Regions from separate parts of the Mesorhizobium sp. M0166 genome, predicted to be linked through region 1. Evidence: predicted binding sites of a transcription regulator. Region 1 holds the regulator's gene; each other region holds the start of a gene.
What was found. The regulator LexA, encoded in region 1, represses DNA repair genes until DNA is damaged. The targets are predictions, from matches to a motif close to TGTTCNNNNTGTGTTCNG.
Positions count from the first base shown of each region.

Region 2: the regulator LexA is predicted to act here: its motif matches at 1,971-1,988, upstream of NKJ46_RS19330 (single-stranded DNA-binding protein).
Region 3: the regulator LexA is predicted to act here: its motif matches at 1,566-1,583, upstream of dinB (DNA polymerase IV).
Region 4: the regulator LexA is predicted to act here: its motif matches at 2,831-2,848, upstream of NKJ46_RS32435 (ImuA family protein).

Region 1 covers NZ_JAMYTD010000007.1:180,069-187,619, forward strand. The annotation lists gene moaC (cyclic pyranopterin monophosphate synthase MoaC) at 1-59, shown strand, start outside; gene NKJ46_RS11805 (molybdopterin molybdotransferase MoeA) at 59-1,264, shown strand; gene NKJ46_RS11810 (hormone-sensitive lipase) at 1,272-2,102, opposite strand; gene kynU (kynureninase) at 2,199-3,446, opposite strand; gene lexA (transcriptional repressor LexA) at 3,894-4,628, shown strand; partial or broken gene NKJ46_RS11825 (ComEC/Rec2 family competence protein) at 4,622-7,085, opposite strand; gene gltX (glutamate--tRNA ligase) at 7,182-7,551, shown strand, end outside.
Region 2 covers NZ_JAMYTD010000017.1:66,070-73,620, reverse strand. The annotation lists gene NKJ46_RS19345 (hypothetical protein) at 1-95, shown strand, start outside; gene NKJ46_RS19340 (MarC family protein) at 170-799, shown strand; gene NKJ46_RS19335 (OsmC family protein) at 808-1,233, opposite strand; gene NKJ46_RS19330 (single-stranded DNA-binding protein) at 1,357-1,869, opposite strand; gene NKJ46_RS19325 (cupin domain-containing protein) at 2,079-2,468, shown strand; gene NKJ46_RS19320 (ArsR/SmtB family transcription factor) at 2,551-2,865, shown strand; gene NKJ46_RS19315 (SRPBCC family protein) at 2,862-3,386, shown strand; gene NKJ46_RS19310 (ATP-dependent Clp protease proteolytic subunit) at 3,413-4,018, shown strand; gene NKJ46_RS19305 (hypothetical protein) at 4,106-4,402, shown strand; gene uvrA (excinuclease ABC subunit UvrA) at 5,103-7,551, shown strand, end outside.
Region 3 covers NZ_JAMYTD010000002.1:53,444-60,994, forward strand. The annotation lists gene NKJ46_RS02615 (hypothetical protein) at 1-327, shown strand, start outside; gene NKJ46_RS02620 (GNAT family N-acetyltransferase) at 397-855, shown strand; gene ybiA (riboflavin biosynthesis intermediates N-glycosidase) at 1,017-1,505, shown strand; gene dinB (DNA polymerase IV) at 1,636-2,877, shown strand; gene NKJ46_RS02635 (sigma-70 family RNA polymerase sigma factor) at 2,892-3,767, opposite strand; gene NKJ46_RS02640 (hypothetical protein) at 3,812-4,123, opposite strand; gene NKJ46_RS02645 (VOC family protein) at 4,268-4,633, shown strand; gene NKJ46_RS02650 (hypothetical protein) at 4,865-5,089, shown strand; gene NKJ46_RS02655 (MFS transporter) at 5,114-6,355, opposite strand; gene NKJ46_RS02660 (NAD(P)/FAD-dependent oxidoreductase) at 6,352-7,551, opposite strand, start outside.
Region 4 covers NZ_JAMYTD010000060.1:1,436-8,986, forward strand. The annotation lists partial or broken gene NKJ46_RS32425 (error-prone DNA polymerase) at 1-606, opposite strand, end outside; gene NKJ46_RS32430 (Y-family DNA polymerase) at 603-2,126, opposite strand; gene NKJ46_RS32435 (ImuA family protein) at 2,041-2,799, opposite strand; gene NKJ46_RS32440 (hypothetical protein) at 2,936-3,079, shown strand; gene NKJ46_RS32445 (hypothetical protein) at 3,069-3,704, opposite strand; gene NKJ46_RS32450 (hypothetical protein) at 3,877-4,797, opposite strand; gene NKJ46_RS32455 (exonuclease domain-containing protein) at 4,912-5,763, opposite strand; gene NKJ46_RS32460 (TrlF family AAA-like ATPase) at 6,094-7,551, opposite strand, start outside.

The sequences.
Region 1 (7,551 bases):
GCGGCAAATCCGGCGACTACAAGATCACCGGAGGCGGGGCCACCGGGGCAGGCCGATAATGGCGCTGGTCCCGGTTGCCGAGGCGCTCGAGCGCCTGCTGGACGGCGCAGCAGCGCTGCCGGGCGAACGCGCCGCACTGCTGGATGCCGCCGACCGCGTGCTGGCGGAGCCGGTTGTGGCGCTCCGCACCCAGCCGCCGTTCAACGCCTCCGCCATGGACGGCTATGCCGTGCGGGTGGCCGACATCGCGTCCGTACCGGCAAAGCTTTCGGTGGTCGGCATGGCGCCGGCCGGACGCGGCTTTGCCGGAACGGTGCAGCAGCGGCAGGCCGTGCGTATCTTCACCGGCGCGCCGCTTCCCGAAGGTGCCGACACCATCGTCATCCAGGAGAACGTCCGCGATCTCGGCGGCGGTGTCGTAGAAGTGACGGAGCCGACGGTGCAGGGGCGAAACATCCGCCGCCTCGGGCTCGATTTCGCCAAGGGCGATGTCCTGCTGCCCAAAGGCCGCCTGCTCGATCCGGCGGCCTTGTCGCTCGCGGCGTCGGCCAACCATCCCGAGGTCGCCGTGGTCAAGCGGCCGCTGGTCGCCATTATCGCGACCGGCGACGAATTGCTGCCGCCGGGCAGCAATCTTGGCCCCAACCAGATCATCTCCTCCAACGCCTATGGTGTCGCCGCCGCCGCACAGTCGATCGGTGCGCGCGCGCTCGACCTTGGCATCGCGCCGGACCGCAGGGAGGCGATCGCTGCGCTGGTTGAAAAGGCCGTGAAGGCTGGCGCGAACGTCATCGTCACGCTGGGCGGTGCCTCGGTCGGCGACCACGACCTCGTCCATGACGTCCTGACCGGGCAAGGCATGACGCTCGATTTCTGGAAGATCGCCATGCGGCCGGGCAAGCCGCTGATGTTCGGGCGGCTGGGCGACATTCGCTGCATCGGCCTGCCCGGCAATCCGGTGGCAAGCCTGGTCTGCACCCAGCTCTTCCTCAAGCCGCTGCTGGCGCGGCTCGGCGGCCGCGCCTTTCAGCAGGATATACGTCAGGTGCGGCTCGGTGCTGCCATGCCGGCCAACGATCTCAGGCAAGATTATGTGCGGGCTGTTGTCACAGACGATGCCGGTACGCTCGTGGCGACGCCGTTCGGCATCCAGGACTCCTCGATGCTGAAAATGCTGGCCGATGCCAACGGGTTGATCGTCCGCGCGCCGTTCGCGCCTGCCGCGGCGGCGGGCTCCCCCTGCGACGTGCTGATGCTACGCTGAACCTGCCTCACTCCGAGATCAAGGTCCGGGTCAGCGGATGGTCTGGATCGGCCAAACCGTCGATGATGTTGAAATGATGCCGGTCAGGCTCGACCACCGAGCTGGTCGCGGCACCCAGGCCGATCCAGATGTTGGCCAGCAACGCGCTCTGGCGCAGGAATTCGGCGCGCTCGCCGCCGCCGGCCCAGCAGGTCAGGCAGGCCTTGTCCATCGGGCGCAGCAGCACCGGACTTTCGGCCTGCGCCTCGGCCTCATCGATCGCCAGCGTCTCGTTCATGCCGGTGCGCATGATCGGGCGCAAATCGTGCACCCCCGAGATCGACACCACGTGACGAACGCGCCGGACCACTTCGGGCGCCAGCGGCGTCGTCGCCGTAACCATCCGGCTAACAAGATGGCCGCCGGCCGAGTGTCCGGTCAGCATCAGCGGCCCTGCGACCATCGCCGCCGCTGTGCCGATCGCCGCGCCGACTTCCTTGACGATGCCGGCAACGCGTATCTGCGGACAGAGCGTGTAGGACGGCATCGCAACCGCATAGCCGCGATCAACAGCGCCAGCGGCAAGATGCGACCAGAAACTCTTGTCGAATGCCATCCAGTAGCCGCCATGGACGAACACCACGAGTCCCTTGGGCTTGGTGGCCGGCAGGATAAGATCGAGCCGATTGCGTGGCTTATCGCCATAGGCCAAGTCGAGCCGCGCCCTGCCCTCGGTCGAAAGCACGTCGCGGAAAACCCGAGCGGGCTCAACCCAGGCCGCCGGCCAGCGATCGCTGCTGGCTATGTTGGCGCCGTTGGCATAGGCGTTGTCCCAATCGGCAATGTGACGTTCGAACACCCTGCGCCCTCCCCTGGCAATATGGCCTTGCGACGTAGCGTGAGCATCGCGCGGCGCGTCGTCGCCAGCCTCACGGCTCCAGCTCTCGCATCAATCTCAAGTGACAGCCGTCTTGATGGCGAAGCGCGCATCCTTCCATGCACCGGTGCGCAGGATGTCCTCAAGTACTTCGACGGCCTGCCAGACATCGGCATAGCCGACATAGAGCGGGGTGAAGCCGAAGCGCATGGTCGATGGCGCGCGAAAATCGCCGATCACGCCACGTTCGATCAGCGCGCGCATGATCTGGTAGCCATGCTCATGCATGAATGAAATCTGGCTGCCGCGTTTTTCCCCATCGCGCGTGCTTTCGAGCGTGAGCCCGTAAGTGCCGCACTTTGCCTCGACAAGCTCGATGAACAGATCGGCCAGCGCGATGCTCTTCTTGCGCACCGCCGTCATGTCGACATCGTTCCAGATGTCGAGCGCGCCCTTAAGCGTGCGCATCGACAGGACCGGCTGCGTGCCGCACAGAAACCGGCGGATGCCGGTGCCGGCCGCATAGCCTGGCTCGAAGGCGAAGGGCCGTGCATGGCCCCACCAGCCGGTGAGCGGCTGCTGGATGTCGGCAAGATGCCGCTCAGCCGCATAGATGAAAGCAGGCGCGCCCGGGCCGCCATTCAGATATTTGTAGGTGCAGCCAACGGCAAAATCGGCGTTTGCCTTGTCGAGCTCGACTGGCATCGCTCCAGCGGTGTGGCAGAGATCCCAGACGATCATCGCCCCGGCTTCCTGGGCTCTGCGCGTCAGCGCCGGCATGTCGCGCAGTTCGCCCGACTTGTAGTTGACGTGGTTGACCAGCACCACAGCGGTGCGTTCGTCGATCAGCTCTTCGATGCTCGGCGCGTCGACCCCCGAGAGGCGCAGCAGCGTATCCTTTCGCGTCGAAGCCACACCCTCAGCCATGTAGAGGTCCGTCGGAAAACTATCGCCCTCGGCGACGATGACCTGCCGCTCCGGTCGCATGGCCATGGCGGCGTGCAGCAGTTTATAGATGTTGACCGACGTCGTGTCGCAGACCACCGTCTGGCCGGCCGCGGCACCGATCAGGCGCCCGAGCTGGTCGCCAAGTTCAAGCGGCATGTTGAACCAGCCGGCCGTGTTCCATGCGCGGATGAGATCATGCGACCATTCTTCGGTCGCGGCCTTGCGCAATTCATCGAAAGCGGCACGTGAAGCAGCTCCTAGCGAATTGCCGTCGAGATAGATCACTCCTTGCGGCAACACAAAGCGGTCGCGCATCGCGCGCAGCGGATCTGCGGCATCCATCGCCTTTATGGCCGCGAGATCGGGAATTCCTGTCATGATTTGCCTGCTCCCCCAAAATTCAATGCAACGCCGGATACGCATCGACTGTTCTTCCATCACCTGGTTGCGCGCAGGAAGGCTCCACCGGCGAGAAGCAGCCTAACCAGGCGGTGGAAACCAGGACTTAACCCGAGGTTGGCGTTTTGAGTTCGTTTCGTTCACGGTGCATTGACCAAACCGCACACTCGATAGGGGTTCACTTCCGTGCCCTCCGCCGACCGACGGCCGATGCCAATGTGGCCTTCCGGGAAGCCAGAAGGGCGCAAACGAAAGCAGAATCAAGGCGATGAGGCTCGCGACGGTGAAAGTGGGGTACCCCGGTTAGGGGACGTCGTTTGTTTCCCGAGCCTTAACGCATTCATTAAACTTTAAACAGTTGCGGAACACAACTGGAACAGATAGTGTTTGTTCTGGGTTTGTTTTCTGATTCTGTTGGGGGTCGCTATGCTGACACGCAAACAACACGAACTGCTTATGTTCATCCACGAAAGATTGAAGGAAAGCGGTATCCCGCCTTCCTTCGACGAGATGAAGGAAGCGCTCGACCTGGCTTCCAAATCGGGAATCCACCGGCTGATTACGGCACTGGAGGAGCGCGGCTTCATTCGCCGTTTGCCCAACCGGGCCCGTGCGCTGGAGGTGCTGCGCCTGCCTGACTCGATCGCCCCCGGCCTCAATGCGGCACGCAAGTTCTCGCCGAGTGTCATCCAGGGCAGTCTTGGGCAAGGCGGTCCGCGGCAAGGCAAGCCGACATCGTCGCGCGTCCCTGCGGCCGGAAATGACGACGATGTCGTCGCCGCCGTTTCGATCCCGGTGATGGGCCGCATCGCCGCCGGTGTGCCGATCGACGCCATCCAGCACCAGACGCATTCGATTTCGGTGCCGCCGGATATGATCATGGGCGGCGAGCATTATGCGCTCGAGGTCAAAGGCGATTCGATGATCGAGGCTGGCATTTTCGACGGCGACACGGTGATCATCCGCAATGCCGATACGGCGAGCCCCGGTGAGATCGTGGTGGCACTGGTCGACGAGGAGGAAGCGACGCTGAAGCGGTTCCGCCGCAAGGGCGCTTCGATCGCCCTGGAAGCCGCCAATCCGGCCTACGAGACGCGCATCTTCGGACCAGACAGGGTCAAGGTGCAAGGCAAGCTCGTCGGACTGATCCGCCGCTACTGAGTTCCGCCCTTGGCGCCGGCTTTGGGTTTGTCGGCCCTGCGGTATGGCGGCAGGCCCCGTGCCGCGCGTGAAAATTTCCGCTGCACGTGCCAGGGCCGGTATGATTTTTCGACCGCGAAACGGATTTCGGCGCGTGTTGCAGCTTGTGGATCGAAATAGACGGCGGCACTTCCCGCGCGCGCCAGTTGCCGTTTGGTGACGACGAGGACCAGCCGGTCGTAGTAGCAGGGGTTATGGGCGGTGGCGTCGTCGATGACGATCAAACTGGCAAAGGCGCAGGCTGGCCGCGCAGTATCGCGGTCCTTGGCTTGTGCGATGATCGCGCCGGATGGATGCCTGGCAAGGCAGAGGCCGTCCGTGCAAATGAACGGCATACCCGGCGGTAGGTCGGCCGGATCGGCAATGTCGAATTGCGGATCGTTCTTTCCAGGTGTTTCCGGCGCGACGATAGCCTCTGATGTGAGCGCGCGTTTCCAGTTGTCGATGGTGAACTCATTCGGGCGTGCCCGGTTGACCGCGAGTTCACCGCTGTCGATCGGCAGCGCGACCAACCGTGCGTCCTCCGAGATCAATACATCGGGTACGCGCGTCTGGGTTGTCGTTAGCAAGCCGGCGAGCGCAAAAGGAAGTGCCGCCAGCCGCAACCAGGTCGTCGCCATGCTGGCAATGACAAGGGCGATCGTCACCAAAAGGACGGATCTCAGCGAAATCAGCCCAACCGCATCGATTGGCGAGCGCTCGGAGATCCACCCGGACAGGGCGATCATCGCCGTCAGCCCCTTGCCCATCACGTATAGGAAAGGCCCATCCGCGCCGAACGGCATCGCCAGCGCACTGAGGACGGCGAAGGGCATGACGACCAGTGAGACGATGGGCATGATGGCCAGATTGGCGAACAGGCTGAGCGGCGCCACGCGCTGGAAATGCCATATGGCGAAAAGCGCCGTGGCGCTCCCTGCAATGATTGAGGTCATCGCCAGGCCGCCCATGCCCAGCAGGACCTTTCGCGTGGCGAGGCGTAGCGGCGACCGCCGCGGCGGCGGCGTGGTGGCCCTGCCGGCGCGGTAGTCGGACCAGCCGGCATAGGCGCCGACAAGGGCCGCCGTCGCGGCGAAGGACATCTGGAAGCTCGGACCGACCACCTCGTGTGGCGACACCAGAATGACCGCGATGGCCGAGATCGCCAGGTTGCGCATGGTGAGCGCGGCCCGGTCGAACAGCACGGCGATAAGCATCACCGCCAGCATGATGAAGCTGCGTTCGGCCGCTACCACAATGCCGGAAAAGACGAGGTAGGCCGCAATCGAAAAAAGCGCGGCGGCCGCGGCATATTTCTTGACCGGCCGTCGCGATGAGAAATCGGGAAACAGCGCAAAGGCGCCGCGTAGCAGCGCCATGATGGTGCCGGCGACCAACGCCATATGCAGCCCCGAGATAGAGATGATGTGATAGATGCCTGTACGCCGCATCGCTTCGTTGATCTCCTCGGGAATGCCGGCGCGCACGCCGACGATCAGCGCAGCAGCAATCTCGCCCTCGGCGCCGCCGATGCGGCTGCGGATATGGTCGGCGATGGATTCGCGCGCGTCTTCGATCGCAGAAGAAAGCCGCGCGGCAAGCGGCATGCTGCCCGACGACACGACTTTCGGATTGCCGAGAAAAAAGCCGCTGCCGCCGATACCGGCGAAATAGCTGTCGAAGGAGAAATCATAGCTGTCGGGCCGCACCGGCCCGGTCGGCGGCAGCAGCCGCACATAGCCGGCGATCTCGGAACCGGCGGTCAGCTCAGCCGGTATTTTCATCGCCGAAGCGGACCCGTTCCGGCATGTAACGCAGTGTCGGCCTGGCGGTTGAGATCACATCGATCGTCAGCCTGATGCGGCCGCTCGCCATGGGCTCGTACGATACGACGCGACCCGTCAGCCGCGTCGAGATTTCGGAACCGAGCATATGCGTCCCGACACGCCAGGTCTCGAACTTGGCGGCAAGCACGCCAAGCGCTCAGAGCAACGCCACTATGAAGCACAGGCGCGTCCTGGGCCATGACCGCGAGACGACGGCACAAAGGGCTGCCAAGGCGACGATAGCGATCGGCTGTGGGAAGGCCGGCTCGGCCGCCATCGCGAAATACACGACCACCCCGCATGCGAGGAACACCGGCACCAGCAGGAAGGCGATGCCGCGGTCGAGTTCCAGGCCGGCCGCCGAGGTTATGCTATTGCGGATACGGGACGGTGACGGGAGGCGGAAGCGACGGCGTAGGCGCACGATGGGCTCGCCCGCGGGCACGGGAACCGTTGCGGGGTCGCTGGCCGGCAGCGACGGAGCATCAAAGCGCGGAGCGGGCAGCAATGCCGGTGCCGGAAGGACAGGCAGGGGAGCGGCAAACAGCAAGCGTTCGCTGACGCCGCTGCCAGCGTCCTCGCCCTCGCCCGCACCACGGCCTCGCACAGCCATCGGGTCTGCCCCTTGCGCCCTCGACCTCCTATGCTACATGAACGCGCAACGCGCGAAAGTCCGCAAACCCACTTCCTTCGCCCGCCTGAGAGTTCCATGCCCGATAAGGTCGTCACCCGTTTTGCCCCCTCGCCCACCGGCTATCTGCACATTGGCGGCGCGCGCACGGCGCTGTTCAACTGGCTGTATGCCAAGCACACAGGCGGCACGATGCTGCTGCGCATCGAGGACACCGACCGCGAGCGCTCCACCGATGCGGCAACCGCGGCCATTCTCGACGGGCTTTCCTGGCTTGGCCTGACATGGGACGGCGAGCCGGTGTCGCAGTTCGAGCGTGCGCCGCGCCATCGCGAGGTGGCCGAGGAGCTCGTTCGCACGGGCAAGGCCTATTATTGTTATGCGACGCCTGCCGAGCTGGAAGCAATGCGCGAGAGCGCACGGGCCAAGGGGCTGCCTCCCCGCTATG
Region 2 (7,551 bases), on a different contig from region 1:
ATTCGTTCCGCTGGCTGGGCGAACGCTCACAGGACGACGGCGCCACCTGGCGTCTCGAAGTCGAGTTCCTGGCGCGGCGCGCCGCGAGCCCGTGATCCGCACGGTTTCCACTGGCTCCGCTTTGCTCTACCAATCCCGATATCCGGCATTGCCGGCGGGGAGGGTCAGCATGCCGAGCTTCGACAGCCTGTTCAACGCCTTCGTCACCATACTTGTGACGATCGATCCGCCCGGCCTGGCGCCGCTCTTCCTCGCCGTGACCCGCGGCATGAACCGCGAGGAACGCAACCAGGTCTCCGTGCGCGCCTCGGTCATCGCCTTCCTGGTGATGGCGTTGTTCGCAATCGCCGGCGCGTCGATCCTGTCGGTCTTCGGCATCACCCTGCCGGCCTTCCGCGTCGCCGGCGGCTTTCTGCTGTTCTTCATCGCCTTCGAAATGGTGTTCGAGCGCCGGCAGGACCGCAAGGAGAAGATCGGCGACGTCGCCATCACCAGGGACATGATCCACAACATCGCCGCCTTTCCGCTGGCGATCCCGCTTATTGCCGGTCCCGGCGCGATTTCGGCGACCGTCCTGCTCTCAAGCTCGTTTCAGGGTTTGGGCGCGCAGACAGCCCTTGTCGGCATCATCGCCATCTGCCTCGTCATCACTTACCTGGTGTTCGTGCTGTCAGAGCGCATCGACCGTATCCTCGGCCAAACCGGCCGTTCGATCCTGACGCGGCTGCTCGGCGTCATCCTGGCGGCGCTCGCCGTACAGTTCGTCGCCGACGGCATCAAGGCGCTGATGGCGACTTAGGAGCTGCCCTACTTCGCCGTCGTTTCAATGACTTCGAAGTCGTGGGTAATCTCGGCAGTCTTGGCCATCATTGCCGAGGCCGAGCAGTATTTCTCGATCGAAAGCCCGATTGCCCGCTTCACCTTGTCGTGTGACAGCGCCCGGCCCTTGACGACAAAATGCATGTGGATGCGGGTGAACACCTTGGGATCGGCTTCTGCACGGTCGGCATCGAGTTCGACCACACAATCTTCAACTGCCTCGCGCCCCTTTTCCAGGATATGGACCACGTCATAGGCCGAGCAGCCGCCGGTGCCGATCAGCACCAGTTCCATTGGGCTCGGCCCCGGTGTCTTGCCCTCCGGCCCAAACGCAGTGCCTAGCACCAGCTTGTGCTCACTGGCGGACTCGCCAATGAAAGTGCGCTCCTCGACCCATTTGACCCTTGCTTTCAACTGATACGTCCTTTCACCGCTCAAACGCACAACGTCCCGAAAATCCAAGACAGATTTTCGGGACGCCATTTCGTGGCCAAGATGCCGGCGCTTTTCGCCGCAAGGGCAGTCCGCCCCGAGAAATCAGAACGGAATTTCGTCGTCCAGCTCGCGCGACGAACCACCGCCGCCGCCCTTGTTGGCGCCACCGCGATTGAAACTTTCGCCCGGGCCGGACTGGCCGAAATCGGAACCGCGGCTCGCACCACCACCGGCATAGTTGCCGACCTGGCCGCCGCCCTCGCCCCGCGCATCGAGCATCTGCAGCTCGCCGCGGAATTTCTGCAACACGATTTCGGTCGTATAGCGGTCATTGCCGGTCTGGTCCTGCCATTTGCGCGTCTGCAGCTGGCCCTCGACATAGACCTTCATGCCCTTCTTCAGATACTGCTCGGCCACCTTGGCGATCTGGTCGTTGAAGATCACGACATTGTGCCATTCGGTCTTTTCCTTGCGCTCTCCGGATGTCTTGTCGCGCCAGCTTTCCGACGTCGCGATGCGGATGTTGACGACCGGGTCACCCGAATTCAGGCGGCGGATTTCAGGGTCCGCCCCGAGATTGCCCACCAGAATGACCTTGTTGACACTACCCGCCATGACACTTCTCCGCGCTCATCCGAAACCAAAATTTTGTCGCTGCACCTTACAGGCTATGGATAATCCCTGCCTGATGTGGCTGCCTTTTCCCACAAGGTTTTTGTTCTCTATTCGTTCTAGGTTAAAGGCCCTGCACTGTCAATAGATGTCAGTAACAAGTAGTGTCCTGGCGTCGAATTTCCACGAACCCTGAGATCGAGGCGAACTCAATGAAGATGGTCGAGCATGACGATCAGCCGCAAGAAGAATGGCGAACGGGAGTAAAGACCCGCATGCATGTCTCGGCCTGCAACGGCGCAACTCAACTTTGCATATTTGAACAATGGGTCGAACCCACGGTTGGCGCCCCGACACATTGGCACCCGGTCGAGGAAGTGCTTACCGTCATCGCCGGCAGGGCCGAGATGTGGATCGATGATGAGCATCTCGTCTTGACTGCCGGACAGTCGCTTGTTGTTGCCGCGCACAGGCAACATGGCTTCCGAAACGTCGGCTCCGAACTGCTTCATATCCGTGCCGTGCTCGCGTCACCCGTTTTCGAGGCGACATTTAACGGATCTCCAGACATGGTGAGACGCTGGCTTCCGACGCGTTTGTAAAATCTCGCCCGTCGTAAAAAAACACTGCCTGTCCTCGAAACGCGACTTGCCAAACCGATAAGTATCGACTTATGCTTTTAGCATGATCGAAGCAGACATTTTTCGGGCACTGGCCGATCCAACGCGTCGCGCCGTCTATGAGCGGCTCGCCGACGGCGAGATGACGGTGTCTGAACTGCGCACTGACATGCCGGTATCGCAGCCGGCGGTATCGCAGCATCTCGCCGTGCTGCGCGGCGCCGGCCTCGTCATCGAGCGGCGGGCCGGCCGCAACGCCTATTACCGCGCCGATCCGAAGGGGCTTGCGCCGCTGCTCGGCTGGATCGAACGCTACCGTGCGTTCTGGCCAGAGCGCATCGAAAGGCTCAAGACGGTGTTGAAGGACATGGACCAATGACCAGCCGAGGCAAAGAACGCGCGGAAATGGCCGCAGACAAGATCGAGTTCGAGTGCGAACTGCCCGAGCCGCCGGAAAAAGTGTGGAGGGCGCTGACGGTGCCGGACCTGCTCGCGGCCTGGATGATGCCGAACGACATCAAGCCCGAAATCGGCAACCGCTTTGCCTTTAAAGCGCCGAATGCGCCGATCGAGTGCGAAATCCTCGACGCAGATCCAGGACGGCTGCTGCGCTATTCCTGGCGGGAGCGGCCGGCGCCCGGCGATACGCAGGTGCCGCCCGGCAGCCCCCTGGACAGCCCAATGAGCGACAACCCAGTGGACAGCATCGTCACCTTTACCCTCGACCGCACCGTTTCCGGCGGCACGCATCTGCGCATCGTCCATGATGGTTTTGCTCGGGCAGCAGTGCCGGAGATCGCGATGGCATGCGCCGGTTGCCGACTCTCGTTTGAAGCGCGTGCTCCCAGGCACAAGCAGATCGCCGCAAACACCCCGCGCCTCCTTCTGCGCGCGGCCTGAACACGATCAGCCTACGGAGAAAAATAATGAGCGGCCTTGCCAATTTGGTTCCGATGGTGATCGAGCAGTCGAGCCGCGGCGAACGTGCCTTCGACATATTTTCGCGGCTGCTGCGCGAGCGCATCGTCTTCATCAACGGGCCGATCGACGACGGCACCTCGGCGCTAGTCTGCGCCCAGCTTCTGTCGCTGGAATCCGACAATCCCGACAAGGAGGTCTCGCTCTACATCAACTCGCCGGGCGGCGTGGTGACCAGCGGTTTCGCCATCTATGATACGATGCAGTATATCAGCTGCCCGGTCTCCACCGTTTGTATGGGTTTCGCCGCCTCGATGGCCTCGTTCCTTTTGATGGCCGGCACACCGGGGCGGCGCATCGCGCTACCCAACACCAGCATCGTGCTGCATCAGCCTCTCGGCGGCTTCCAGGGCCAAGCCTCCGATATCCAGCGCCATGCCGAGGGCATCCTTCGCACCAAGCGGCGCATGACCGATCTTTACGCCCACCATTGCGGCCGCACCTACGAAGAAGTGGAACGCACGCTCGACCGCGACTTTTTCATGACTGCGCAGGAGGCCAAGGATTGGGGCCTCGTCGACCATGTTTTCGACACTCGCAAGCAGGCCGCATGAACGAGCCGGGCCGGCGGACGATCGGGCGCCTGCAATTTCAGCGCCATCGGTCTGGTCTTGCCGCTATCACGGCACTATACTCCGGCGATGACTGCCAGCCGTTCATCCAGCCTGTTATGCCTTGCTATCGCTACCGTGGCCGGCACGAACATGCTGGTGGACATGGCATTTGCCCAAGATAATTCGACGTCTTCGCAAAAGGGCGCCCTGCCCGGCGTGACCGGCGACTATCGCATCGCCGAGCCTACCCCGCAGCCTGAGCCAGACGACGCGGTTCCAAGCAGCGGCAACGGCACGTTCAAGATCGGCGATACCGACGTTCGCATTTCCGGCAGCATAACCATCGACGTCGCTACCGGCGGGATCAGGCCCCCCAGCCGGTAAGTTCGCCTGGTATGCACCACAAATGTGCGCTTCAAACGAACAGCCCCGCCATTGCTTGTGCAACTGACGGGGCTTCTTGGATCTGAAATCCAAATTGCCGGGAGTTTCATGCCGGCTTTTCATTTCGGATGCTTCGCGGCGTTCAGCCGACGATCCGACTAGCAGTCTCTGATTGTTGTGGGGATCGGCAAGTCAACGTTGGCAGGTAGCGCGCAAAACGCCTGACCTGGCCACTTATACCTGCCGCGGCTCCAGCGACACGTGGAGCCTCAAGGAACTATCCGGTGGAGTCATGCCTCTGCTCTCCTTCTGTTCGTTGCGACTGTCGTCGTCGAAGCGCTCATCGCAAACCCGCGGCGTCTCGCAGGCTAGCCCCAGGCCGCGAGGCCATCGAAAGACGGCCGGCTTCGTTGACGTCTGGAGTCTGCCCCCGTGACGCATTGACGTCAACCTTGAATAGCCGATTACCGAAAAATGTGATCGCGAGACGCGCTTTGTGAAGCCGGCTGTACGGGCAGCTTTTGTCAGGAGCGTGTTCGGCCTTTGTTCTTTCCGCTTGCCCGTTCGCGCGAAAGGCGGTTAAACGCTTTGGTCGAGAGTTGTGGCGTCTCTCGAAAAGGCGGCGAAATTACCTACATAGGGGATGGTCGGGAAAACCCGCCCATCCCACGAATTCCAGATTCTGAGGCGGCGACCGGCGATGGCCGACCATAAATATCTCTCCATTCGCGGGGCACGCGAACACAATCTGAAGAACGTCGATCTCGACCTGCCGCGTGACAGCCTGATCGTCATGACCGGCCTGTCGGGGTCGGGCAAGTCGTCGCTTGCCTTCGACACCATCTACGCCGAGGGCCAGCGCCGCTATGTCGAGAGCCTTTCGGCCTATGCACGGCAATTCCTCGAAATGATGCAGAAGCCGGACGTCGACCAGATCGACGGCCTGTCGCCGGCCATCTCCATCGAGCAGAAGACCACCTCGAAGAACCCACGTTCGACGGTCGGCACCGTCACCGAGATCTACGACTATATGCGGCTTTTGTTCGCCCGCGTCGGCGTACCCTATTCACCGGCCACCGGCCTGCCGATCGAGAGCCAGACGGTTTCGCAGATGGTCGACCGGGTGCTTGCAGTCGAGGAAGGCACCCGGCTGTTCATCCTGGCGCCGATGGTGCGCGGCCGCAAAGGCGAGTACCGCAAGGAACTGCTGGAGCTGCAGAAGAAGGGGTTTCAGCGCGTCAAGGTCGATGGCGTCTTCTACGAGATCGCCGACGTGCCGGCCTTGGACAAGAAGTACAAGCATGACATCGACGTTGTCGTCGACCGCATCGTCGTGCGCGGCGATCTGGCGACGCGGCTCGCCGATTCCATCGAGACCGCGCTGAAGCTTGCAGACGGACTGGCGGTAGCGGAATTTGCCGACAAGCCGCTCGACGCCAGCCAGACCGGCGAGGATTCGGTCAACAAATCGAAGAACGAGACGCATGAACGCATGCTGTTCTCGGAAAAGTTCGCCTGCCCGGTATCCGGTTTCACCATTCCCGAGATCGAGCCCAGGCTGTTCTCCTTCAACAATCCGTTCGGCGCCTGCCCGACCTGCGACGGGCTCGGCAGCCAGCGCGCCATCGATGCCAGCCTGGTCGTGCCCGACGAGAATGTCTCGCTGCGCGCCGGCGCCGTCAGCCCGTGGGCGAAGTCGACCTCGCCCTATTATGCGCAAACGCTGGAAGCGCTGGGCGTTGCCTATGGCTTCAAGCTCGGCGACAAGTTCAAGGATCTGAGCGACGAGGCAAAGCAAGCCGTCCTGCACGGCACCGGCGAGCGCGAAATCACCTTCCACTACGATGACGGCCTGCGCTCCTACAAGACGACGAAAACCTTCGAGGGCGTCATCCCCAATCTCGAGCGCCGCTGGAAAGAAACCGAATCCGCCTGGATGCGCGAGGAGATCGAGCGCTTCATGTCGGCCACACCGTGCCCGGCGTGCCGCGGCTATCGGCTGAAGGCCGAGGCGCTCGCGGTCAAGATCGCCGGCAAGCACATTGGCGAGGTCACCGAGCTGTCGATCCGCAAGGCCGACCAGTGGTTCACCGATCTGCCCGCTTCGCTCAACGACAAGCAGAACGAGATCGCGGTGCGCGTGCTCAAGGAAATCCGCGAGCGGCTGCGCTTCCTCAACGATGTCGGGCTCGATTATCTGACGCTGTCGCGCAACTCCGGCACGCTTTCGGGCGGCGAGAGCCAGCGCATCCGTCTTGCCTCGCAGATCGGCTCCGGCCTGACCGGCGTGCTTTACGTGCTGGACGAGCCATCGATCGGTCTGCACCAGCGCGACAATGCCCGCCTGCTCGATACGCTGAAGCATCTGCGCGACATCGGCAACACGGTGATCGTCGTCGAGCACGACGAGGACGCCATACTGCATGCCGACTACGTCGTCGATATCGGCCCGGCCGCCGGCATTCATGGCGGCCACATCATCGCCCAGGGCACGCCGCAGCAGATCATGGCGACGCCCGCTTCGATCACCGGCAAATATCTGTCGGGCGAGCTCGAAGTGGCAACGCCGGCAGCGCGGCGTGAGGCCAGGAAGAACCGCCGGCTGAAGGTCGTCGGCGCGCGCGGCAACAATCTGAAGAACGTCACCGCCGAAATCCCGCTCGGCACGTTTACCGCCGTCACGGGCGTATCCGGCGGCGGCAAGTCGACCTTCCTGATCGAGACGTTGTTCAAGGCGGCGTCGCGCCGTATCATGGGCTCGCGCGAGCATCCGGCCGAGCACGACCGCGTCGAGGGGCTGGAATTCCTCGACAAGGTCATTGATATCGACCAGTCGCCGATCGGGCGCACCCCGCGCTCCAATCCCGCCACCTATACCGGCGCCTTCACGCCGATCCGCGACTGGTTCGCCGGCCTGCCGGAGGCCAAGGCGCGTGGCTACCAGCCGGGCCGCTTCTCGTTCAACGTCAAGGGCGGCCGCTGCGAGGCCTGCCAGGGCGACGGCGTCATCAAAATCGAGATGCACTTCCTGCCCGACGTCTACGTTACCTGCGACGTCTGCCACGGCAAGCGCTACAACCGCGAGACACTGGACGTCCTGTTCAAGGGCAAGTCGATCGCCGACGTTCTCGACATGACGGTCGAGGAAG
Region 3 (7,551 bases), on a different contig from region 1:
AGCGGCGACAGTCCGGCCATGCTTGCGGCTTTCGCGGCCATCCGCCAGGACGGCATCCGCAAGGCACGCCAGGGTCATCGCCAGCGCAAGGCGGCGATTGACCAGATGAAGCCGAGCCGCGCTCTGTTCCTGGCGGCGATCCGCCCGGCGCAGTCAGCCGAGGAGGCACTCGAGGACGCCGCCTGCTTCCTTTCGATGTTCCACAACATGCCGCGCTGGCGGCAGGAAAGGCGCGCCGCCGACCTCGCCCGCGCCAGGCAACAACGCCTCTTCGCCCGCTTCTTCCGCCGCTACGGCCAGCGCCTCTGGGCGTTTGAGACCGCCTGAAGGCGCGGGCCTCCCTTGCGGGTCAAAACGGATATTGCGACCGCCAAATCCGCGCCGTATGTCCAGGCGATGAGCGAGATCGAATTCCGTCGTGCCCAGGCGCCTGACCTGCTGGCGATCGTTGCAATGCTTGCCGACGATGTGCTCGGCGCAGACCGGGAAGACGCCTCCACGCCGCTAGCCTCCTCCTATCTCGACGCCTTCAGCGCAATCGATACCGATCCCAACCAGTTGCTGGCCGTGGCCGTCGACGCCGGGCAAGTGGTCGGAACGCTGCAGCTCAGCTTCCTTCCAGGCATTTCGAGGAAAGGCGCCTGGCGCGGCCAGATCGAAGGCGTTCGCGTCGCCCGGCAATGGCGCTCTCGCGGCGTCGGCAAGCTGATGATCGAATGGGCGATTGAAACGTGCCGTTCGCGCAATTGCAGCTTCGTCCAACTCACCACGGACAAAGGTCGACTCGAGGCGCACGCTTTTTACGAGCGCTTCGGTTTCACCGCCAGTCATCTCGGCTACAAGATGGCCCTGTAGATCAGCATTTCATCGCATTCAGCACCGACCGCTCATCCTCGCTACCCCACTCTGAATGGAGCATTGACAAGCCGCCCCTTCGCCCTTCTCCATCCGCCCCATGATTTACGACCGGACCTTGGCTTGAAAAAGCCTTTCGCGCAAAACCCAATCAGAAGTTTCTGTTCTTTTGGGGCCACCAGCCGTCCAAGGACGGCCGCATAACCACGTCGTGCTTCAGTCAGTGGTGGCATGCGCCCTTTATCGTCGATGGCCTGAGCTATCCGACTGCCGAACACTGGATGATGGCCGAGAAGGCTCGCCTGTTCGGTGACGCTCAGACGGCAACGCAAATCCTCAGGGCGGCCAGCCCCAAGCAGGCAAAGCAACTTGGCCGCCAGGTGAGCGGCTTCGATGGCACCAAATGGGATGCCGACAAATATCGCATCGTCACCGAAGGGAGCTTTCAGAAGTTCCGCCAGAACGCGGCGCTGCGCGAATATCTGCTGTCGACGCATGACCGGGTGCTGGTCGAGGCGAGCCCTGTCGACCGGGTGTGGGGCATCGGTCTTGCGGCGGATGACGAGAGGGCGGTGAACCCGCTGCTGTGGCGCGGCGAGAACCTGTTGGGATTCGCGCTGATGCAGGCCCGCGATCGGCTGCGCGGCTGAACATTGCCGTCCGCCCGTCATCGGCGGCAGCCTCCGCGCTGCTTGACAATCCACCCACAATGTTCTCTTTATGTTCCTATCGCAACTCGAGACAATGCGGCGTTCGAGCCGCCGCGGGCGACGGGGCCGGATGGAAGCCAACATCCTCCACGCGGATCTGGATGCCTTCTATGCCTCGGTCGAACAATTGCTCGACCCGGCCTTGCGCGGCAAGCCGATTGCCGTCGGCGGCGGGGTAGTGCTCGCCGCATCCTATGAAGCCAAGGCGTTCGGCGTGCGCGGCGGCATGCCGGGACGGCGGGCGCGGGAACTCTGCCCGCAACTCATTTTCGTCGGCGGCCATTTCAAGGACTATCAGCGGCTGGGCGATGCGGCGATCAAGGTGCTCGGCGATTTCACGCCGGTGGTCGAGCGGATTTCGATCGACGAGGCCTTTGCCGACGTCGCCGGCTGCACCCATTTGTTCGGCTCGCCGGCCGAGATCGCCGGCAAGATCCGCCGCCGCGTGCGGGCCGAGCTCGGCCTGCCGATCTCGGTCGGCGTAGCCCGCACCAAGCACCTGGCCAAGATCGCCTCACAGGTCGCAAAGCCCGACGGGCTGGTGGTGGTCGATCCGCGCCACGAGCTGGAGTTCCTGCATCACCTGCCGGTCGAGTTGATGTGGGGTGTCGGCCCGGTCACCAGGGAGCGGCTGGCCGGCATCGGCGTCAACACCATCGGCGAGCTGGCGAGAACCAATGGTGGGGCGCTGGAGCGCCTGCTCGGGCCGGCGGCGGGAGAGAAACTCAACGCGCTGGCGTGGAACCGCGATCCGCGCAAGCTCGAGACGCAGCGCCGCGCGCGATCGGCCGGCGCGCAATCGGCGCTTGGCCGAAAACCGGCCGAAGAGGACGTCTTCGTGCCCGCTTTGCTGCATCTGGCCGACAGGGTCGCCACCAGGTTGCGGGCGAAATCCCGGCCCGGCCGCACGGTGACGGTTCGCGTCCGCTTTGCCGATTTGCGTTCGGTGACGCGCTCGATCACGCTCGACCAACCGATTTCGGCAACCGCCATGCTGGCCGAGATCGCCGAGGCGCTGGTGCGCAAGGTGCTCATCGACCATCCGCACGAAAAGACAATCTCGCTGCTGGCGATCGCCGTATCGCATCTGGAGCAGCATGCCGGCCTGCAACTGGAACTGCCGCTCGGGCTCGACGATGACCGCCGCCGCCCCGGTACCCGGAAGGGCGCGGCGCGCTGGACCGCGGATCGCGCCATCGACAAGATCCGCGACCGCTTCGGCTGGGAGGCGGTCGGCTATGCCTCGGTCGCGCTCGGACTACAGCGGTCGGTTCCCGACGCCTTTCGCGAACTAGCCGAAAAGGAGTTGTAAATGGGCCGGGTTTTTCACCCTTCGACCGTTTCAATCTCCGCATCGACCAGGCACCACGGTGCATAGCGGAAGTCGCGGATCTGGATGACCTCATCGCCCGCCCATTCGACCAGCATGAAGCCGCGCACGGCGCCGTCGGCCGCTTGCGGGTTGCGGATGAGGATTGCCGGCCTGCCGTCGACGAAGCCGAGCGACAATGTCCAGTCGCTGATACGGTCGTAATTGCCGAAATAGGTCGACGCCTCGGCCTTGCCGCGCAGACGGACGCGGTTGACGACATCGAGCCGGACGTCCTCGGCTATCAGTGCCCTGACCGCGTCGAAGTCGCGCGCGTTGAACAGGTCGACATAGCGCCGCAGCCGGCGCTCGTCGTCGGCGTCGAGCCTCGGCGCGAGCGCCTGCTCGGGCTGCAGCGCCAGCAGCTTGAGCTGCGCCCGCCCGCGATGCAGCGCGGCCTTGGTGGCGGCGAGCGTCGCGCCGGTCACTTCGCAGGTCTCATGCAGGCTGAGGCCGAGCACGTCGACCAGGATCACGGCGCTGCGCTGCGACACCGAAAGCCGCATGAAGGAGCGCAGGCCGGTCTGGGCGGCGAGCCGGCTGTCGGCGCTGCCGGAGGGATCTTCGATCACGCTCATGTCGGCCTCGGTCATGCGCGACCTTTCCCGATTGCGCCGCCGCAGGTGATCCTGCGCGGCATTGTGGGCAATGCGAAACAGCCATTGCTCCGGCCGTTCGACCATGGCGCCGCCGTCGATCGCCTGTAGCGCCTTGATCAGCACCTCCTGGACGATGTCCTCGCCGTCGATCACCGAGCCGGCCATGCGCGCGCAGTAGCGATGCAGCCTTGGCCGCAACCCGACGAGCATCGCCTCCAAAGTCGCCCTGTTCATTTTCGGCGTAGCATCCCATTTCTGCGCGGGCGGCATGGCAGGCGCTATCCCGCCTTCTGATCCGCCAGCATACGGTAGTTGCCGATAACTTTGACAGGCGATCTCATTGCCGGGGTCGAACGGCGCTGCGCGTGGTTTTCCGTAAATGCCTTGAAGGTGGCAAGCCCGGTCAGCGCCGAGGAATCGCGGTCCTGGCCAACGATGTGGACGAACGAGCCGTCGTCCAGCTCGAGCACCAGATAGCGCACCGTCGGCGGTGCCGCCTCGCCCAGCGCTTCGAACACTTTTTCGACCAGCGCGCGGTTATCTGCCAGGTCGGCTTGGTTCACACCGTATCGAATGAGCGCGTAGTCCATCGTCGTCTCCTGATTGGTTGGTATGAACGAAGGACGACCGGCTGCGCTGAAAAGATTCTCCTTGCCGAAGAATCTTTTCGGTCGCCCGCATCGTCTTTCCCGCGTGGGCGGCTGCGCGGCAGCCATCAAGCAGGAGAGACGATCATGCATATCCAGTTTGCCGAGCTTCCGGTATTCGACCAGGACCGCGCCAAGGCGTTCTACACCAGGCATCTCGCCTGTCAGGTGCTGGCCGACCAGAAGATGGGCGATGGCGGCTGGCGCTGGATCGAGCTGGCATTTCCGCATGCCGTGACGAACCTGCATTTCATCAGGCGCGCCGATGACGCCCCCGGCGCGGAGCCCGTATTGGTGCTGGTCGACGAAAATGTCGGAGCAATGATCGCGGCGTTGAAGGCGGGCGGCGTCGAGATCGTCACCGAACCGCATGAGGCGACGTGGCAGCCGGGGCGCACGGTGGCGGAGTTTCGCGACAGCGAAGGCAACCGCATGGTCCTCGCCAGCCGATAAGCCACCGGAGCCCTCTGTCTGGCGGGGCGTCGTACCTAAGTCCTATCTCCGGCCGGACCATCGGCCGTGCTTCCTTCTTGTTATTATTTCGTGACCTCTGCGCGCCGGAACCTTCCCTTGCATCGGGCGTTCGGGCGCTGTATTCGCGATGCCTCATATTTAGGCAGGCGGAGGAAATGCGAATAAGGGCGGGTGGCAAAACAAACATGGGCCGGGGAGGAGCATCTTACCATGTCGAACCGTAAAATCGGAATGTCCCACAGTTTGGGGCTGCGCGTTGCTGACCTCAAATCCAGAATGCAAAGTGCCCAGATTACCGAGCACGAGATCAAGACGTTTCAAAAGGTTGCCGCCATTATGGGCGGCGCCAAAGGTTCACTGCGCCTCGACGCGGACGATCTGATTGCCGCGTCCTTCCTTGTCGATCCCTTGGACGATCTCCCGCTCTCCAGTTGACGGCGCTGAACGCAGGTCGAAATCCTACCGAGTTTGAACCTGCGATTGCCGCCAGCGGAGCATCCGCCACCCCAGGCCGCATGCGAGGATGACGTTGGCCAGCGCCAGACCGGAAAGCGCGGCCAACGTGCCATGCGGACCGAAGCGCTCCAGCAGCAAGGCGCCGACCGAGGGTGCCGCTGCCTGGGCGATCAGGCTCGGCATGGCGAGGCGGCCCATCAGCTTCGCGTAGCCGTTCGAGCCGAACAGCGCGAGCGGCAACGTCCCCCGCGCGATGGATTCGAGGCCGATGCCCGCGCCGTAGAAGCCGAGCGCCAACGGGATGACTGGCATGCCGGCCCAGAGCGCCGAAACGCCGATCGCGACGAAGGTAACCGAGGCAAACTTGGTCAGGATCGGATGGTGGTAGCGCGCGATGGTCATCTCGATCGCGCGCGCCGCCACCTGGGACGGGCCGACCAGCGCGCCGAGCCCGACGGCCGCGGCCAGCGCCATGCCGCTGCCTTGCAGGATGGTGAGCAGGTGCACCGACAGCGTCGAGGAGATCACCGCCGCGAGCGTAAGTGTGGCGGCCAAAACGATCATGATCGACGGATCGGGATTGCCTTCGCAGGCCGGCGGCGCCTGGTTCAATCCTGGCCCGACTGGCAATCCTGGCCTGACTGGCGGTTTCGGCGCCTCGCGGGGCAGGATCACCAGATAGAGCGGAAGCGCAATCACCAACTGAACAGCCGCGTATGCCAGGCAGGTGCCGCGCCAGCCGACCTCCTGTAGCAGCAAGGCCGAGATCGGCCAGCAGATCGTGCTGGCAAAACCGCCGAACAGCGTCAGCGCGGTGATGGCGGAGCGCGCGCCATGGCCGTAGCGGCGGCCAAGCGTTGCGAAAGCGGCATCGTAGAGCCCCGCCCCCATGCCCAGGCCGATGACCAGCCAGGCAGCGATATAGGCCGCAAGGTTGGGGGCAACGGCCAGCCCGATCTGGCCGACCCCGATGCATCCGGCGCTGAACGCCAGGACATTGCGGCCGCCATGCCGCTCGATCGACGACCCGACTCGCGGAGAGATCAATCCCGCCACGAGCAAGCCGAGAGACAGGCCGCCGACAACCCATGCCAGCGGCCAGCCGGTATCGGAGGAGACCGCCGGCGCGATGACCGCGGGAAGATAGTAGGATGACCCCCACGCCATGATCTGCGTCAGGCCAAGCGCCGTGATGATTGCGCCGCGGCTGCGCAAGATGGCCGGCGAAGGCGGCGAAAGGCTCATGCCGCGACGCTGCAGCCACAGCCGCCTTTGCCGACCGCCTTCGCCTCGGCGTCGGCGACACAGCAGGCATCCACCGCTGCCGGCGCCGGACCGCCGCAGCAACCCTTGTCGGCAATGCCGATCCTCGGCACGGTGCAGACCCCGGTCTCGGGCAGCACAAGCTGGACATTGTCGGCCGCAATCATGTCGCCGGCGATCGCCGCCGCGACCGAGCGGACCTGCTCATATCCGGTCAGCAGCAGGAAGGTCGGTGCGCGGCCATAGCTCTTGATGCCGACTGTATAGAACCCTTGCTCGGGATGGCTGAGCTCGCGATGGCCGTGCGGTGGCACGTCGCCGCAGGAGTGCTCGTTGGGATCGATCAACGGTCCCAATGCCTTGACGCTTTCCAGCCACGGATCGAGCTCGAGCCGAAGCTCGCGGGTCAGCGAGAGATCCGGGCGTTGTCCGGTCGCCGCAATGATGCGGTCGACCGGGCCAAGGGCCTGCAAGCCGTCCCTGGTGTGGCCTTCGACGACCATCCGGCCGTCGGCATCGCGGATCGAAACGGCTGCAAAGCCCGTCACCAGCCTGACGCCGCCGCTCTCGGCGAGTTCGCGCACTTCGGCGCCGAGTTCGCCGCGTGCCGGCAATTGGTCGGCATCGCCGCCGCCATAGATGCGCACCAGGTCGGTGCCACGCGTTGTCCAGATGAAAGCCGTGCCGGCGTCCACATTTGCCAGGCTGGCGAGATCCAGCAACGCATTGGCGGCCGAATGGCCGGAGCCGGCAACCAGCGTCGTCTTGCCGGCATAAAGGCTGCGATCGCGGCCAAGGATATCGGGAATGCCGTAGGCGATGCGGTCGGCAAACTCGGCTTCGCCTTCTGCAGGAATTCCGCCGGCGCCGAGCGGGTTCGGCATTTGCCAGGTTCCCGAAGCATCGATGACGGCACGGGCGCTGTCGCGTCTTGTACCATCGGCAGTCTCGACCGCCAGCATGAACGGCCGGTTCTCGCGTCCCTTGCTCAGCACCTTGTCGGCGCCCCAGCGCGAGATGCGGACGACCCGGGCGCCGGCTTCGATCGACGGCGACAATTGCGGAAGCCCTGCAAGCGGCTCGAGATAATCCGCGACGAGGTCGTCCGCGGTCGGGAATGCCTCGGGCTCAGGCATCCGCCAGCCATGCGCCTCGAGCAGGTTTCTGGCCGCCTGATC
Region 4 (7,551 bases), on a different contig from region 1:
GCAGGTGACGACATCCTGCATCATGCGGCGGGCCGGCTCGTGGAAAAGCACATCGTTAGTGACGACGGTGGGCACGCGCATCGCGGCCGACAGGTTAGCCAGCTCGTAAAGCCGGAGCTGGTCGTTCGGACGCCTGCGCAAGGTGAGCGCCAGATAGGCGCGATCGCCGAAAGCCTCGCGCAGCCGCCGCAGACGAACGGCGCAAAGATCATCGGCTTCGTCTGGCACCAGGACCGCAATCAGGCCTTCGCCATAAGCGACGACATCATCCCATTCGAGATGACACTTGGCTTTCCCGGCCCGGCCCTTGCCGAGCGACAGCAGACGGCAGAGGCGCGAATAGGCCGGTCGATCCGTGGGATAGGCCAGGACCGACATGCCGTCGGCGAGATCGAGACGGCAGCCGACGATCAGCCGGACGCCTGTCGCCTTCGCCGCTTCGTGGGCACGCACGATGCCAGCAAGCGAATTGCGATCGATGACAGCCAGTGCTTCGATGCCGAGGAACGCCGCCTGCGCGAACAACTCCTCGCAGCTGCTCGCTCCGCGCAGGAAACTGAAATGCGAGGTCACCTGCAGCTCGGCATATCGGGTTGAGCCAGTCATCCGAAGATCCCGTGCATGAACCATTTATGCGATCCGGTCGCGGCGTCTTCGCCGTCGCCGGCGCGGTAGAGCCAGTAGCGCTCGCCGTTCTCGTCCTCGACCTGAAAATAATCCCGCACCGCCGCGAGCTCGGCGTCGCGCTTCCACCATTCTCCGAAGACGCGTTCCGGGCCGTCCGCCCGTTTCACGCGCCGGCGGACGCCGCGCCAGGTAAAGGTCACGGGCGGATGGTCGGGAAGAAGTGCTACCGTCTCGATCGGCTCGGGTCGTGGCAACAGCCGAGTTGGGCGCGGCCAATGGCCGGGCCAGCCCTCGCCGGTATCAGGCGCCATTGGGGCAATGCGTTGAACCGACCGTTCGGGAACGTCGCTCTGCACCGGGGCGAAGCGATAGAGCCGGTCCTCACCGACACGGTTGGCGAGGATGTCGATCACATCCGACACATCGGGCTCGGGCGCCTCGGCGAGCGGGGAAATCATCTGCTTGGCCCGCAGCGGCTCGGCAACGGTCGCGGCAAGCCGCATCAGCTCGATGCCGAACCCGGGATCTATGGTCTCGATTCTGTCTGTGAGAAGCCGGGTCAGGCGCGTCGTGTCACGCACCGGCATTGCTGTGCCGACACGGATCGCCTCGATGCGATTGTCGACGCGGAAGAACAGAAGGTCGAGCCGCCGTGCGCCAAGCCCTCGCGTCTCGAGTGAGGCGCACAGTTCAGCGACCAGCTTGCCGGTATAGCGCGCGATCGTTTCTGGCGCGCCGATCGGTTCGGCAAAATTGCGGCGCACTTCGACGATTTCCTGCGGTCGGATCGGCTCGATCGGTTCGCTCACTCGTCCAAAGGCCTCGTCGAGGCGGCGGCCAGGCTCGGGACCAAAACGCAAGGCGAGCGACGCGCGCGGCGTGCCGCCAAGATCAGCGATTGTCTCGAAGCCAAGCCGTCGCAGACCGTCGATCGTCACGGCGGGCAGGCGAAGGGCGGCGATCGGCAAAGGCAGGATCGCCTGTGCGATCTCACCGGATGGAACCACAAGGATCTGCCGCGTGCCGAAGCGCGCCAGCGCGTGAGCAGCGCCCCAGCTGTCAGCGACCGCGGCACGCACGGCGAAGCCGGACGCGCCAAGTCGCTCCACCATATCGGTAAGCATCGCCGCCTCGCCGCCATGCAGATGATCGGCGCCGGTCGTGTCGATCACGATGCCATCCGGCGGATCGGCAGCGACGATCGGCGCGTAGCGGCGCAGCGCCCACAGCGCCAACCGCTCGAGCGCCATGGCGTCGGCATCGGGCTCGGCATCATGGACGATCAGGGCCGGGACCAGCGCCTGCGCCTTGCTCGCCGGAAAGCCGATGCGCAGACCTGCTGCGTGTGCTGCCGCATCGGCGGCAAGCACGACACGGCGACGACCGTCACGGCCGACAAGGACGAGCGGCGTCTCAGGCGGAGGCGCGGCGTCGCCCGATTTCCTTCTGAAGCGGTCTGTCGGCCACATCGGAAGGAAGAGCGATACGACCCTTGGCATCGCATGCCTCCACTGTAAAATCTGCACTCTCTCCGGCCCGGCATCGGATCAGTTCAAGCTGCCAGCACGCACGCCCGACTCCCTGAACCGGCAATGGCGTCGACGGCAGGACCGACACCCGCCAGCGTGTCTCGGCGGCGGTTGGCTGGCCGAAATCGGTGGCCTCCGTCTGCCGACGCCAGCGGCGAATGGCGATGCCGATGGCGCCGGAGCTTTCGGCGGCAAGCTGAAGCCGCCGTGAGGCCGTCATCGAAAGCCGTGCAATCTCGGCAACGACAGCGCCAAAACCGCCGCGAAGACCCTCTTCGAAACAGGCGAGAACGGATTTCTCGTCGCCGGCTTCGACATAGATCACCCTTCCCGGAGGCAGGCCGGCCTGTTCGATTGCCGGCGCGAACAGATCGGGCCGGGTAACGCACCACAGCACCTTGCCCACCGTGCGCGCGGCAATACCGGCAGCGAAGAGTGCCGCGGCTGCGCCATCGACGGCGCCATTGCCACCACCCGCGATCTCGTGCAGACCGCCAAAAGCCAATCCCCCTCCCGGCAGAACCCTGTCAATCGCGGCCACTCCGAACGGCAAAACCGTACGCTCGCGTGCATTTCCACCTTCGAGACGCGCAATGCGTTCTCGAAGCTCGGAAATGGCAGCAGGGGGCGCCGATACACTCATCTGACCCTTGAAACGCGGAAAGCCTGTGATATGTTCTACATTTGTTCTCGTCTTGGCTAAGAGTCAACCGGGATGATGTCGTGCCCCTGCGGAAGGCCGAAGGCGTCGATGCTCCCGAGCGCAGTGGAGACAGGCGATGACGATCACGATTCGCGTCGAAGGAGCGCAGCCGGAAGAAATCGTGCGTGGCCTGCTCGCTGCCCAGGAGGTGTTCGACAAGGCCGGGGTCACCCCAGATCAGGCAGCGACGGCGCGTTTGGCCGCATCGCCTATTCTGTAAGCGGCGATTGTGACGGTCCCCAACCATCCAATTCGATTTTTACATCGATCTTTCCGGAGCCGAGAGTACGCTTGCCTGCAATAAGGGTTAGACCACGATCCAAAAGTCCGTGTTCTGAATCCCATAGGGGGTTGGGTCCGAAGCTCAATGCAAACCGCCGGCCGAGTTTTGAAGTCTCCCAAAACGCCCGGCCCACGCGGAAATGAAGCGCAAGATGGAACTGACCTGATACCATCTGTTCTAGTCCGGGTCGGACGAAGGGTGTCGGGGCCATGGGCATGCCATGCGGATTGTACGGTGGAGAAGGAAACATAAAAGCGCCTGCAATACGCCTACCGGCGTACTTCGCGGCTGGCGCAACCGGGTCGATCTTGCCGTAAACGTAGTCCGATGCCTGCCGGATTGAATGAGACCAGTCGGAATAGTTCCACGCTTGCGACGGCTCCTTCACTTCGAATGCCAAAGCGTAGTCTGCAAGACGATCATCGACAGGGATCGCGACAACATCAGCGCGGATTTTCCGCCGCGTGAAAGTCGCGTGAGTTAATGTGACTTCTTCAAAGCACAGGAACTGGTCGCCAAGACCGGCGATCAATTCCGCGCGGCGTTCTTTTTCAATGTCCATCCTGTGAGGATGCGCATGCCGCGTGATTCTGTCGACTACATTCCCGTCTGGATGACGTCGCCTACCTGAGGCAGATGATCCAGGTGGGGCCCCTATTATGGCCATGCGGAGACCCGGCCATCTCCAATTTCTGTTCTGCACGGCAGCCGGAGCACGCCCTTGCGTCACGGCTTTAGATCGGCGGAATGCCAGCTTTCCCTAGCACTTGGTTCAACTCTTGAACACATTGGCTGCGAAGATCGTCAAGGTGGAGGGACATCGCCGGATGGGAGAAATCAAGGAAGCCATTAACCCGGCGGATGGACTCGTCCTTGAGACCTTGCTCAAGCTGTGACCGGACCTGACGAAGTTGCTTGTCGACCCGACCAAGAGCCGCGCGGCAATCGTCGTCGTCAATCTCATGGTAGCCGCCAACCGCCTTGCGGATCACATGCCGGCTCTCGCGATCGACAAGCTCGCCGGTGCGAAGCGCCTTTTGCGTGTCCTTGAGCGCCTGCTCGAACTCGTTGGGTGTCTCGCAGTGCAGTGGCAGTTCGAAGGCCGGACGGGAGAATGCCATGGCGATTGTGCGAAGGATCACCTCGTCGAGATCCTTGGTGCCGCGGATTTGGATGACATCCCGATAGTACCAGCGCTGCAGTTCTGGGAAGCTGTTGAGGTATGAAATGCATTCGTCCCACGACCAGACGATAGCCCGCCTGCCGCGCTTCTGTTCCTCCCACTCCTGATTGAGATCATCGACATAGCCTTGGACATGCGTGTCGCGCCGGGCGGTCGTGGCCAATATCCAAATTTCCAGGTTGGGCCTGAAGGCGAGCGACTCTACAGCAGCGGCGCGCAGGAAGCTGCGGCTGATCGGCCCGCCAGGATAGGGGTTCCCATTTTCGTCCCGGTCGGATAGCCGCTTGCACTGGATGCCGATCATCCCGTAGCGGGATTTGCCATAGACGTCGACGCCATTTTGGGCCTGCCCTGACCGCCCATATGCTTGGGCGTTGGGAACGTCATAGACCTCGCGCAGCATCCCTACGGCAAGTTCTTCGAACTGCTGCCAGTACAACGGCGGCTGAAAGAATTGCGATATCGTGCCCATCTACCCCCCACTTTGCCGCGGCGGCGACCGCGGACTTCCTTTTGCACCGATCGGGCTCGCGGGCCAGCCGCTAAAGCGAGCTGCGTTTGATTGTCTATCGGCGGGGGTCTCCTTTCATTCCGCGAGCAGAGCCAAAAAGTCGGATTCCGCAAGGAAGCGGATCGGCTGGCCTTTCGCTGCCAACATCTCACCTTTGAGGTGCTTTGAACTTTTTACCTTGCCAGCCATTCGCTCAAGATCCTGGTCTCCGACAACAAGGATCGAGGTGTTCTTTGTCACGCCAGGCTCTACGGCTCCGCCGGCAATATGAGCGAGATCGGCAGCTTCCCGACGCGGGATTGACAAGCTGCCTGTGAAAACGACGGTTTCGCCGACCAATGGCCCGTCGCCATCGCCGTCACGCCGGTGTCTTCCCTTTGGCTGTCCAGACAAACTGAGTTTGACGCGCGCCAACCAATGATCGAGGTCAAAGCCCGATTGATCGATCGCGCGAAGAAGGACCAGGCCGGCTGTACGTGCATCCTCGAGCGCATCGTGATGCTGAAAACGGATACCGAAACTGTTAGCGAGGTTTTGTATCCCGTAGCCGCTTTGCGCGAATTGCGGCCAAGCCCTTCGAGCGACCATCGCTGTGTCGAGCCATCGACAAGGAGGAGACGTTAAGCTGTGATGATCATGGGCCTGTGCCATTGCTACGCGATCGAAATGCGTGTGGCATACGACCACCTGACCATGCGTGAATTCTGCAAGCCAGGGAACGAGTTCTGGAAATGTTTTGGCACCGAGCACATGGGTTTCATCAATGCCATGGATCGAGACGTTGATGTCGTCGAACTCTTCACAAGGATCGACCAGAACAACATCAGAGGCAATCTCTTGCCCGTTCTCGAAAACCACCGCGCCAATTTGGCAGATACTTCGCATGCGCGGGTTTGCCGTTTCGACGTCCAATGCAACGAACCGCATGCTTCCCCTCCCCAAAGGCTGCAAGTATGCCGATAGTGCCACGCCGGATGGGGCCTTACAACGGTATCGGATCGGCCTGCTGCTACGCAGGCGAAAGCTTGCGCGTTCGGTAGCGTTGACCAATGCTGCTACAGGGCAGGGAGGAAATCATGAGCGCCTTTCATCGAATTACAAAAATTGCCGACCGGGACGAAATAACGCCCGATGACCCTATCGTCACTGGAGGACCTTGGTCGGACGCCAGAAATGCATCAGCTGGCACTCTTCTGGTGTAGACAAGAGCAATAGCTGTAGCGGCGACAAAAGTCCTTCCACAGCAACGGCGTCGCGCTACCGGTCCAATCTCACCCTCAGGCGTCGCGCGCGTTCCTTGAACGCCTCCTCCCCTCCCTCAAGGATGTCGCACACCTGCTGGCGCATATCGGCGTCCTCCATCCCTCCGGAAAAATAGGTGATCGGCGGCAGTTCGCCGGGGCCATGCGGGCCGGCGCTCGCAACGATGATCTGGTCCGCATCCGTGTTGATCACGAGATTGGCGTTGTGCGTGACCATAATGACCTGCCGCTTCGCCTTGGCCGCGACGAAGAGGCTAACGAGCTCGTCGAAAATCGACTTGGGATCGAGGTTTTCCTCGGGCTGATCGATGATCAGCGGTCGGTGATCGCTCTCGTCGAGGGCCAGGTAGAGCAAGAGTAGGACAATTCCGCGGGTACCGGGCGAGAGCTTGGTAATATCCGTGCCCTCGTAGTCGATGCTGTATTCGATCTGGATGTGCTCGGTGCTGAACAGCCATTTGGCGAAGCGCATCAGCCAACTTCGATAAGCGGCCTGGTCGTTGCTCGCCACATTGGCCACAGCGAGTAGCTCGTCCTGCCAAGCGTCGGTGAAATGTTGAATGGCCGTGTCGATAGCAGCGACATCGCCTGTTTGCCATGCCTTGCGCAGATTGGTGTTGGCCCATTGCTCGAGCGAACCCTTTCCCTTGAAGTCGCCGGCGCGCCGCAGGTCGAAAAGCTTCTCGCCAAGTAAGGCCCACTGCTTCACATCGGCATGCCGGGACGCTGAGAATGACAGCTTCTGCAAAGTGCCCTTGGCGGCCTGCAATCGATCGACCAAGGGCCGGTAAAGATCGCGCAGAACCTGCTCCTCGGCGATGATCGACTCGAACACGCGAAGATAGGTTTCACGCCGCTGCTTGCTAAGATTCGCCATGCGATCAGACGCCCCTTGACAATCGGCATGGGTCGTACGGGTGGTCTCGATCTGTGTGTTTTCCTCTGCGATGCGCTTGACCAAAGCGGCATACTTATTCGCGGTCTCGGTATCGATATTGATCAGCCCTTGCAGACGGGTCGCCTCTGCCTCGAGCACGGCGAGCGGCGTCTTCTCCGGATCGGTATTGTCCGCGAGGAAGGACTGACTGGGGACGCCGAGAGGTGCAGGCGCCACGCCGCGCCAGCCGGTCGCGTTGTTGCGCGCAGTCAGGAGCTTGGCCGAAAGAGCGGCATCGACGTCGCCATGATACTCGAGCAGGAAGGCCTGCCAGTCAGAGTCCTCCAGCCGAGCGGCGACGAAGCTCGATTTGGTTTGGCGTAGGGCCTCCGGGGCCTTGTTCTGGCGAAAGGCCTTCACCTCGTCCTGTAAGGCAAGAAGCGAACTTTCCTGGTTCGTGAAGAACCGGACGAAGGAGCGTACCTTTTCGGCCGTGTCGACAATGACGGTGAGTCGCTCAGCGCGGACTTCGCTCCCTTTGACGATGAGCTTGTCGCGATCGGCCTTCAGTCCTTT